Regions from separate parts of the Vibrio sp. R12-SW3-ISO1 genome, predicted to be linked through region 2. Evidence: predicted binding sites of a transcription regulator. Region 2 holds the regulator's gene; the other holds the start of a gene.
The links. Region 2 encodes PurR, which represses purine synthesis genes. Its sites were predicted from a motif close to TNANGNAAACGTTTNCNTNA; they were not measured.
Positions count from the first base shown of each region.

Region 1: the regulator PurR is predicted to act here: its motif matches at 2,467-2,486, upstream of AC6R0R_RS09740 (NCS2 family permease).

Region 1 covers NZ_JCBDGK010000038.1:156,067-162,039, forward strand. The annotation lists gene AC6R0R_RS09730 (aminoacyl-histidine dipeptidase) at 44-1,516, opposite strand; gene vcdP (small protein VcdP) at 1,965-2,051, shown strand; gene AC6R0R_RS09740 (NCS2 family permease) at 2,507-3,799, shown strand; gene gpt (xanthine phosphoribosyltransferase) at 4,014-4,478, shown strand; gene frsA (esterase FrsA) at 4,600-5,847, shown strand; gene crl (sigma factor-binding protein Crl) at 5,953-5,973, shown strand, end outside.
Region 2 covers NZ_JCBDGK010000015.1:149,724-155,696, forward strand. The annotation lists gene AC6R0R_RS04380 (TVP38/TMEM64 family protein) at 1-394, opposite strand, end outside; gene AC6R0R_RS04385 (TfoX/Sxy family DNA transformation protein) at 601-1,194, opposite strand; cyclic di-GMP riboswitch class I at 1,399-1,507, opposite strand; gene purR (HTH-type transcriptional repressor PurR) at 1,683-2,687, opposite strand; gene torD (molecular chaperone TorD) at 2,926-3,633, opposite strand; gene torR (two-component system response regulator TorR) at 3,872-4,579, shown strand; gene elyC (envelope biogenesis factor ElyC) at 4,694-5,503, opposite strand; gene cmoM (tRNA uridine 5-oxyacetic acid(34) methyltransferase CmoM) at 5,600-5,973, shown strand, end outside.

The DNA of each region.
Region 1 (5,973 bases), on a different contig from region 2:
CAAGAGCTCGGCTAGTACAGCAATACCATGTTTAGATGAAAGACTATGACTTCTCAGGAATCGCTTCCAGCAGGGCGACCATTTGCTCCCAAAAGAGCGCCACGGTATCAATCTTAACCTTTTCATCTGGTGAGTGAGGGAACTTAATGGTAGGACCAAAAGAGACCATATCCATATTTGGGTAAGGTTCTTTAAATAGACCACACTCTAGACCGGCGTGAATCACCATGATGTTCGGCTTGTGACCGTAAATGCCTTCATACATGTCGCGGAAGATGGCCATGATCTCTGAATCCGCATCCGGTTTCCAGCCAGGGTAGGCGCCAGAGAAAGCGATCTTAGCACCAGCAAGCTCAGCCACGGAGGTGAGCATGCCTTCAACTTGTTGGCGACCCGAGTCAATCAAAGAGCGAACTAAGCAGAGAACGTGAATGGCTTCTTTTTCTGTGGTAATGACACCAACGTTTAATGAGGTCTCGACCACTCCTTCAATGTCGTCACTCATACGAATCACGCTATTCGGGCAAGCGTTCAAAGCGGCGATAAAACGTTGTTGATCGTTAATAGACAACACATCTTCCTGGCTGTCACTCACTTCGTTAAACGTGACAAGGCTTGTTTCCACTTTGCCTAGCTCGTTGATAAGCAGTTGTGTGTAGAACTGATAAAGCTCGGCAAGCTTGGCTTCGTTTTCAGCAGGGACGGCGACCGTAACAAACGCTTCGCGTGGAATTGCATTGCGCAGGCTACCACCACGGAATTCAATCAGGCGCAAATCCAGTTCGCTTGCGTGACCTGCTAGGAATCGAGCGAGGAGTTTGTTGGCATTACCGCGTCCAGTGTGGATATCACAGCCTGAGTGTCCGCCTTTTAAGCCTTTAAGAATAAGCTGTCGGGTCACATAGCCCGCAGGCAGAGCTTCGCGTTGGATCTCGAACGTCATTTCACCGTCGATACCACCGGCACAACCCATGTACACTTCACCCTCTTGCTCAGAATCGGTATTGAGCAGAATGTCGCCTTCTAACCAACCCGCTTCAAGACCAAATGCGCCAGTCATGCCTGCTTCTTCATCAATCGTCAGCAGCACTTCTAGTGGCCCGTGTTTAATGTCATTGGACGCCAATACCGCGAGACAAGACGCCATACCAATGCCGTTGTCCGCACCCAAGGTTGTGCCTTTGGCGGTGACCCACTCACCATCAATATAAGGTTGGATCGGGTCTTGGGTAAAATCATGATCCGTATCTTCGTTTTTCTGCGGCACCATATCAATGTGCGCCTGCAGAACCACACCTTTTTTATTCTCCATCCCTTTGGTCGCCGGTTTTTTGATGAAGACGTTGCCGGTTGGATCGCGTTTGACTTCTAGGCCTTGATCGGTCGCCCAATCAATGATCATTTGCGCTAGGGCTTCTTCGTGTTTCGATGGGTGAGGAATGGAGCAAATCTTGTCGAAAAACTGCCACAAAGGCGCTGGTGACAAGCTGCTAATTTCAGAATGGAACTCAGACACGGATAACTCCTTATAATGAGAGATGGCAAATATTGTCTTATGCACCAAATGATGAGTAGCACAAACATCCAAACTTGCCGATTTGATGTTGGTCAGAATAGCACTCTCAAGATCGATACCCAAGTGAGTTGATGCAAACTGCAGCGAAAAGTGCCTACCTCTCTATCGACGGGATATTCAATGATGTGATTATCAATCTGACAGATTAACTTAGATGCTAGTGATTTTTATGTAATTAAATTACAGTTGCGGTTTAATTTGAATCAGTAATCGCAATTTTTTGTGACTTTTATCACTTTAGGTGTTGTAATTTAATTTCTATAAGGTATATTTGTAACCACTTCGGCAGCGAAGTAAAAACGCTCAAAGGATGAGTCCGAGTTATCGCCTCCAAGGAACTGAGAAATCAATCATTGTAATGTGTTTAATTGATTTAGAAGGTGATGTTATGAAAGGTTTACCAAGTGCAGCGTTCTGGCTAAACAAATCTGTTTATACAGGAAGCTTTACTTACCCCACTAGCTTTGGTTACTAACACTGAAAGCTTGTTTATCTCGAACGTTATGTTCACCCCCTAATATTGGAATATATTTGCAGCGCCGTTTTCGCTGACATGATTCAACCGCCACTCATTTTGAGTGGCGTTTTTTTATCCACCAACTCACCGATTTCTCCTTATTAATGCCATTCTCTGCATATTATGCACATAAGCACGTGTTACTCAGGTTACAAACTGCCGTTCTGGATTTGAAAGTTTACAACATGGTACAAAAGTTCACCGTCTGAATGATGATGTCTTTTCTTTCTATCTTTATGAATTTTCTTTGTTTTTGTTTTGTTTGTGGCTCTTTTATAGCGATAGGTTGGCCATTTACAACCCGAAATATTGATTAGAGTCATAATTCTATCTGGAATTTACTATTTGATGACTTTATAATTCCGCCAATCGATTACGCAACCGTTTACTTTTTACCCTTTTAGGATTCGATCATGTTCGAAAAACTGTTCAAACTCAGTGAAAATGGCACGAATGTCAAAACTGAGATCATTGCCGGTGTGACCACATTCCTGACAATGGCTTACATCATTTTTGTCAACCCAGCGATGCTGGCCGATGCAGGGATGGACAAGGGCGCTGTCTTTGTTGCGACCTGTTTAGCCGCTGCGATTGGCTGTTTTATCATGGGCTTTGTCGCTAACTACCCGATTGCATTGGCGCCAGGTATGGGCCTCAACGCGTTTTTCACTTATGGCGTTGTTTTGGGTATGGGCCACTCATGGCAAGTCGCGCTCGGTGCGGTGTTTATCTCTGGTTTGATCTTCATGGCGCTTTCGGTATTCAAAATCCGTGAGTGGATCATCAACTCCATCCCATTGTCGCTGCGCACGGGTATCTCTGCGGGTATTGGTCTATTCCTTGCGTTTATCGGCCTACAAAACTCAGGTATCGTCGTTGATAATCCAGCGACCTTGGTCGGCTTGGGCCACATCACAAACCTAGCACCAGCCTTGGCTGCCTTGGGCTTTTTCTTGACCATCGGTTTGGTGTACCGCGGTGTTCGTGGCGCTGTGATGATCGCGATCCTTATTATCACCGCACTTGGTCTATTGGTGGGTGATGTGCAGTGGGGCGGTGTGATGTCGACACCACCAAGCATTGCGCCGACCTTTATGGAAATGAACATTGCTGACGTGTTTGAAGTGGGCATGATCTCAGTGGTCTTTGCCTTCTTGTTTGTTGATCTCTTTGACACGGCGGGTACGCTGGTGGGTGTCGCGACTAAGGCGAACTTCATTAAAGAAGACGGCAAACTACCACGTTTGAACAAAGCACTATTGGCAGACTCAACCGCAACGTCAGTGGGCGCGGTACTTGGTACCTCAAGCACTACGTCTTACGTAGAGTCTACGGCAGGGGTTGCGGCAGGCGGTCGTACTGGTTTAACGGCGGTGGTTGTTGGCGTTCTGTTCTTGTTGGCACTGTTCTTCTCGCCTTTGGCAGGCATGATTCCTCCATACGCGACCGCTGGCGCACTGTTCTACGTGGCGATTCTAATGATGTCTGGCTTGGTCAGCATCGATTGGCGTGATCTAACAGAAGCGGCACCGGTTGTGGTGACGTGTCTGCTGATGCCACTGACTTACTCAATCGCAGAAGGTATTGCACTGGGCTTTATCTCTTACGCTGCAATTAAGCTACTGAGTGGTAAAGGACGCGACGTGTCTGTGAGCGTTTGGGTACTGTCGGCAGTCTTCTTACTGAAGTACGTCTTCGCTGGTTAATAACAAGCATTGAATCAACAACGCCACAGCGCTTTCGCTGTGGCGTTGTTTTATAGAGAATATAATTCGCCATTGGTATTGGCCGCCGCTTCCGGTAAAATAATCGTTTGCGTAGCTTTTCCCCTATTTGGCCTGGTGCATCAAGCTGTAGGTTGTATCAACTTAGCTTGTTTTTCAGGGGATGCCGATTGGACAAAACTATTAGGTTATTACAATGAGTAAAAAATTCATCATCACTTGGGATCAGATGCACGCGTACTGTCGTGAACTTGCAGAAAAGCAGATGCCTGCCGAGCAATGGAAAGGGATTTGGGCTGTGAGCCGTGGCGGTTTAGTACCGGGTGCTATTTTAGCGCGTGAACTCGGTATTCGTTACGTGGATACCATCTGTATTTCAAGCTACGATCACGATCACCAACGTGATATGAGCGTATTGAAAGCACCTGAAGGTGACGGTGAAGGTTACCTTATCGTTGAAGATCTGGTCGACAGTGGTGACACAGCACGCAAGCTTCGTGACTTGTACCCGAAAGCGAAATTGATCGCCGTGTGCGCGAAACCATCAGGCGCTGAACTTTTAGATGACTACGTGGTGGATATCGCTCAAGAGACTTGGATTGAGCAACCATGGGATATGTCGATTCAATACATCGAACCGATCAATCGCAAACAAAAGTAATGCTTTTTCACTCTTGGGTGAATGCATTGGCGATTTCAATAAAGAATCTTGATAAATGACCCTTTCTTGGGTCATTTTTTTTATTACTATGAAAGAATCGAACGAATACACGAGTAATGTGATGTCGGAAGAAGTAAGCAAAAACCTGTCTGAGACGCTGTTTGCCAAAGATAAAAAAGCCAAAGAGACGTCGGAGTTGATTGCCTACATGCCATCAAGTCAGGCACTGCTGGATGAAAAACGGGTCGAAGACGGCTACAAATGGTATCGCAACTTACGCCGCCTGCAATGGACATGGCAAGGGCTACAACCTATCGAAATCGAAGGCGTATTAGCGGCGATGGCCTCCTCAAAGCACTCGCGTACCCATGATGAGTGGCTAGATACTGTGATGGGCTATCACAGCGGGAACTGGAACTTCGAGTGGACAAAGTTGGGTATGCTGCATCAAAAGCGCGCGCAACAACTCAAAGGTGAAGAAGCGGCTGATGAGCTCTTTAACGCCTCACTTTGTTACAGTATCGCTGGTTATCCGCACCTCAAAAACGATACGCTCGCCGCTCAGGCGCAAGTGTTGGCGGGCAATGCTTATGAGGAAGCAGCGAAACAGACTAAGTATACTGTCAAACGGCTAGAGATCCCGCATCAAAATAAAAAAATCGTCGCCCACCTTCACTTAACTCGTACTGATGAGCCACAACCTGTGGTGATGGTGAGCGCAGGTCTCGATAGTCTACAAACGGATATGTGGCGTCTATTTCGCGATCATCTAGCCAAAAAAGGCATCGCGATGCTCACTATCGATTTGCCATCTATGGGTCACAACACCCATTGGAATCTGACGCATGATAGCTCTTGCCTACATCAGGCCGTGCTAAATCAACTGGTTGATATTCCTTGGGTTGATCATCACCGAGTGGGTTTAATCGGGTTTCGTTTTGGTGGCAATGCCATGGTGCGTTTGTCATTTATGGAGCAAGAGAAGATCAAGGCGTGCGTAACGCTAGGGGCGCCGATTCATGACATCTTATCGTCTCCGGATAAAATCAAGCAGATGCCCAAGATGTATCTGGACGTGTTGGCATCGCGCATTGGGAAGAATATTGTCGATATCAACAGCTTAGCGATTCAACTGATGGCATGGTCGTTGAAGGTGCAAGGTATCTTAGGTGGGCGTAAAACCAAGGTGCCTATTTTGGCGATGAACTTAGAGCGAGATCCTGTTTCTCCCTTTAGTGACAACCGATTAGTCGCCTTGTACAGCCAATACGGCAAAGCGAAGCAAATCAGTGCTAAGACAATTACACAAGGATATGAGCAATCCCTCGATTTAGCGATCAAGTGGCTAGAAGATGAGCTAATTAGATGACATTGTGGGTTTTTTAGACGACACTAAAGTAATGACGTACCGCATCTAAAGTGTCCGTCACACCGTGTTCCAGCCAACAGATAATAATGAATATGGAGATTCACTATGACTGGAGAAAAAAAGACC
Region 2 (5,973 bases):
ACGCACCATCTTTCTCGACCCCTTGGTTAATCGTCGCGAGTTTATCGCCAAACTTGCTTTGTACCCACTCTTTGAGTAGAAAGCGGCTGCTTAAAAACGCCAAGGTAGCACCTATCGTACTGGCAAAAGAGACGAGCAATAAACTGGTCCAAAAGCCAAACAGCGCAGCGCCAAGCAAGGTGACGACGGCCGCTCCAGGGATCGAGAAGGCGGTGATAGCGACATAGGCGAAGAAGTAACTGAGCGCGGCGAGGGCAAAGTGGGCGTCAATGATTTCAGCCAGCGCTTGCTGCTGCGCTTTGGCGTTATCAAGTGTCAGGTATTGACCAAAGTTTGCGCCTAAAAACACAATCAGAGCGAGCAAACCAATACCTAAAAGCAGTTTCTTGTTCATATGGATCCCTTTGAAAACATCATCATTGATCATTGTTAGATATGAACCAAAAAGCCAGTAAAAAATTTCGCCCTAAAGGGAAGAATACGTTGAATTCTATGACGAAGGAATGGAAACGCTAGAAAAGCATCGGCTAAAAACGTCTCAAGCCAGCGGTGTTGGGCTGGCTTGAGACGGGGATTGGAATTACTGAACGCTATCGCTGACTAGCTTTGCAGCTGATTCAGGAGCTCGTCGCGTCTTGCTTGAGGGACCACAGACCAGTGCGTGCCTTTAATTGCCCCCTCAAGTGCCCACAGCAGGTCGATGCTGACGTCGGCAGAGTGTGTGGAACGAATCGCTTTATACGCTTCCACTGCGCCCGTCTGCTCCAAACGGGAGACACTGTCGATACCCGCTTTCTTGAGCATTCGCTCGGTCGCTAGACGCAAGTTCGGCAGATCTTTCAGGCGCGTTGGTTTGGCGTTGGTTTGACGCTGCTTGTCTTTGTTGGCCGCCTCTAGTGCAGTGTTTGCCATCGCAATAGTCTGAGCGACATCCTGATCCCAGTCATGGCCAAGGGCGTAGTATTTGGTGACCACAGGGAAACCACGTTTTTTATACACGTATGGCTCGAGTCCCTGAGCATTAAACAGTTGGGCCAACGAGTCGTCGGCGCGTATGTGAAGTTTGTCATTTACCACGAGGGCAAACATGATGTCATCAGCGAAGATTCCGAATCCACCAAACATTGAGCGAGACTTGATCTTGCCCAATGGTTCAAACAATCGCATTGAGTCTTTTAAAATTGGTTTATCCATGCTGTTTTTCTCGGTGTATTACAATACGCCACCAAATTCAGGTCCGAGAGATTAGCAAAAATATGCAGGTTTTGTGTCAGTAGGGTGTCATTCTGGCTCATAAAAGAATAATCCTACTCGCGGTGTGAGCGCATAATGCGCACACAACGTTTAACTCATTGTATTCTTTGCTTTTGATAAAGAATTATGAAGTGCACATTTGCCATCGGCAACCCCGCTACCAAGCAGTCATCAACGTTGATATCATCGAGTGGCTGCAACAGGCCGGAAGCTTTGCGTCCCATCCTTTCGAAATGGTTTGCCCTGTTCGTGGCATTAGTCGAACATAATAAGCATAAATAATTTATGGGCTAAACATCACGTTTCGATGGGTTAAATGTGATCTTAGTTCATAAAATAGAGGGGTGTTAACGAGAGAATAAAGCCCAGCGGATGAGAAGTATTCTCGCTGGGCTAGTCGATGTGATGTGCTGAACTTGTTCGTTGGTCTATTTCACCGTCGCCACGGTATCGCGCTCGACGATTTCTGGGTGCATTTCAAAAATACGTTTTTCATGCTCTTTGTCTTTAATACGTTCGAGCAAAATCTCAAATGCGTTTTTACCCACACGGCGCTTCGGCTGGTGAACCGTCGTTAGCGGTGGTGAAAAGTACTCGGCTAGCTCAATGTTGTCATAACCAATGACCGACATGTCTTCTGGAATACGAATGCCTTTTTGCTGTAAACGGCTCATCAAACCGAGCGCCATCGTATCGTTGAAACAGAATACTGCGGTTGGCTTTTCGTCCATGGCGACGATTTTGTCCGCGGCAAGCACGGCGGTATCGCACTCAAAGTTACCTTCTAAGATCCAATCTTCGTTGACGCTCAAACCCGACTCGTTCATTGCGCGCTTAAAGCCTTGGATGCGCTCTTGGCAGGCCGCTTTTTCAAAATGCCCACTCAAGCAAGCAATGCGCTTGTGGCCGTGATCAATCAGGTATTTTGTTGCGAGGTAGCCGCCTTCTTCCGAGTTGTCGATGATTTTATCGGCTTGTGAGCTTTCCGGGCCCCAATCCATCACCACCTTAGGGATGTCTTTATGACGGTCAAGCATTTCGCTCAACTCTTCGGTCAAATCTGAACACATCACTAAGATGCCATCGACGCGCTTTTCCGCCAGCATGCGAATGTAGTCACGTTGTTTCTCGTAGATGCCGCCAGTGTTACACAAGATCAAGGTGTAGCCTTGACGGTAGCAGTAGTTCTCAACCCCGTCGATCACTTCCGAGAAGAAAAGGTTGGTCGATTGAGTAACCAGCATGCCTATTGTGCGTGTCGAGTTACATTTCAGGCTGCGTGCAACGGCACTTGGGGCATAGTTCAACTCTTGAACCGCTTCCATCACTTTTTCTTGCGTGGCTTCAGCGACAAAGCGTGTTTTGTTGATCACATGGGATACAGTGGTGGTCGAGACACCCGCTAAGCGAGCGACGTCTTTAATCGTGGCCATATGGTTTTGTCCTGTCGATGACTGCCTACTACTCTATGAAAAGTTAAGTCTATAAAAGTAAAGTCTATACAAAGTTTAGAGTATGTAGACAGAAAGTATCAGAAACACAAAAACCGCCCTCAAAAAGCGGTTTGTATTTATTAGTTTTATCGTTTGCGGACCGGATTGTAGTCCGCAACGTCGATTTGGGCAAATAAAAAACCCGCCTTTGGGATCTCGCCACACCTTTTGTATGGGCTTAATCGCTATCGCCTTGCAGGTAGGCTTTATCCAATTGAATGAACGCGCACAATAGCGACGACAGCGCCGCATAGAAGCCGAATGTGTCGAGGCGCTGGCAGCGCTCGGCAAACCTCTCAATCCAAGGGAGTAGATGCTGCTCAATAAAATCGGCTTGCTCTTGGTAGGCGAGATGCGTGTCGCCTGCCATCTGCTCTGCTGCATGAGCGCCGCGCACAATCAGGTTGCCCAAAAAATCCAGCTCTATCGCGAGATGATCAGAAGGCTCATTAAGCCCTGAATGCACAGCGACCCCGTGTTGTTGAAGTAAAGCGTCCATCTGTTTGGCAGGCTCACCATTGAGCAGTCCGGATTCATCTAAGTAGACAGAGGCGTAAGGCAGCGCGCTGTCTCGGTCGGATTTTAAAAACAGGTCGCAATAGTCGGCTGATAGTTCCAACTCAGCATCTGGCCTGTCTTGCAATCGGTTCAATGCATCGATGAGCCTGTCTGCGGCGACGTTAAGCTCAGGGGTTTGTGCAAGTCCCGTCAGAAAGGTACGTGTGTCCACCGAATGATATTGGGCCAGCTCTTGCTCTGAGAGCTCTTTGGCAAACACGCTCGAAAACCACCAGTAGAGCTCAGCGCGTTGCTCATCAAAGGCGCGCTGCTCTTTTTCGGCGGGAGATAAAGGGTCGGAAATCTGGGCGTTAGGTGTCTCTGGCATGATGGGCTCTCAACTGAATCAGATGCCGTTAAGTCTAACGGATAAAAATGAACAGCGGTCAACCAGATTATGAGAAGAAATGGTCAAATATGGCAATTTGTGAACAGGGCGGCAAAGCTTGCTTTGCATCAATGAATCGCCAACTTTTCACCTCCCAAAGAGGACAAAGATGGAGTTGTGACTAATTATGAATAGAATAAAGCCATTGAATCAGTGTGTGAATAAGTGAGTAGAGCCGATGAGCTACCACATTTTGGTTGTTGAAGATGATGAAGTGACTCGCCGTAAATTAGCGGGCTACTTTCAAACCGAAGGGTATCAGGTGAGCCAAGCTGATAATGGCGCGCAGATGCGCGATGTACTCAGCAGCAGTCGGGTCGATTTGGTGATGCTGGATATTAATCTGCCCAACGAAGATGGCTTGATGCTGACGCGTGAACTACGCAGTCAATCGGACATCGGTATTATCTTGGTGACCGGGCGTACCGACAGCATTGATAAGATTGTTGGTTTAGAAATGGGCGCGGACGATTATGTCACCAAGCCATTTGAGCTTAGGGAACTGCTCGTCAGAGTCAAGAACCTCTTGTGGCGCATCGCACTGGCTGCGCGAGCGCAAAACGCGGGCAGCGATCAGCAAGAGGGCGTGGTGCGCTTTGCTGAATGGACGTTCGATATTCAGCGCCGCGCTTTGAGCCGAGGGGATGAACCGGTCAAACTGACTAAAGCAGAGTATGAGCTTTTGGTGGCGCTCTCCTCTCACCCCAATCAAGTGCTCAGTCGAGAGCGTATTCTCAATATGATCAGTCATCGTGTGGACGCACCCAATGATCGCACCATCGATGTTCTGATTCGACGCATGAGAGCGAAGATGGAGGTGGATCCAAAAAATCCGCAGATATTCGTCACCGTGCATGGCGAAGGCTACATGTTCGCCGGAGATTAACGTTGTTCGGCAATTAACGAGCGAAAATTGACGCAAAAGAAACGAAAAATCCAGGCATACAGCCTGGATTTTTGAGTTAAGTGGAAGACGTTATCCGTCTACGCTGGCGGCCGGTTAAACGTCGCTCTGCGCAGCCTCCACCTCTAAGGCTTGCTCTTCATAATCGGACGCCCAGTCGCGCAGGTGCTGCCAAATGGTGCCCAGCGTTTCATGCCAGTAGCGCTCAGTTTGTTCGAGATATTTGCCCTTCGGCGCGTACTTCTCCCACGCTTGATCGATGTTTCTCTGCGCCAGGTAGTTGGTCGGCGCGGCGTAAGGTTTCAATCCTGCGGAATGGAATTCATTCAGGGCACGGTTCATGTGACTGGCCGATGTGACCACCACCAACTTCTTGTTCTTAACGAACGCCGCCGCTTGGCGCGCTTCTTCCCAAGTATCTTTGGCGGTTTCGAGCAGAATAATGTCAGATTTAGAAACGCCAAGCGCCAGCGCTACTTTAGCCATCATGCGCGCATTGCTCACTTCAGAACCGGCGGCATAGCCTGAGAGAATCAGTTTAGAGCCCGGATAAATTCGCATCACACGAATCCCTTCGGTCAAACGCATTAGGCCAGCGCGACTCAGTTCTGACGTGGGCGGAATGTCGTCGTCCACAACATGGCCGCTGCCAAGCACCATCACATAATCAATCGATTCATCGACAGGAAAAAAGGCCGAGTATTGGCGCTCGATAGGCATGAGAAGGCGTGATGAAACGGGCTGGAAGGCAACGAGAAAAATGCCAACAAACGAGAAGAGAACAACGAAACATCCTGTTTTTTGTTTTCGTGTGAACATGACGAGCATGAGTCCCACAAGGCCAATGATCAGCAGGGCTGGCAAAGGCATAAGTAAAGCCGAGACGACTTTTTTCAGCTCAAACATACTTAAATAGTCCGAAAAAACACCAGTTGATTATAATTTAAGAGAAAGCCTCTTTATTCCTGCCTTTCTTGTGACAGAATAGCAGCACGATTCAACATCATAACTCAAGCTGCTGTGACTGAAGACCGCAATTTCGACGATATTGCCCACAAATTTGCAAAAAATATATACGGCTCTGACAAAGGCGAGATTCGACAAGTCATTGTTTGGGAAGACCTTCAAACCATCCTCGCCTCGTTACCCGCCAGTGATTCACCACTCGACGTGCTCGATGCCGGGGGTGGGTTGGCACAAATGTCGCAAAAGCTGGCGAAGCTAGGCCATCGCATTACGTTATGTGATCTATCTTCTGAAATGCTGCAATTAGCTGAGCAGGATATTGCAAAAAATGGCTTGCTTGAGCAGTATCGCTTGATTCATTCGCCCGTTCAATCCATCGCTCAACACCAGCAGCAACCGGCGGATTTGGT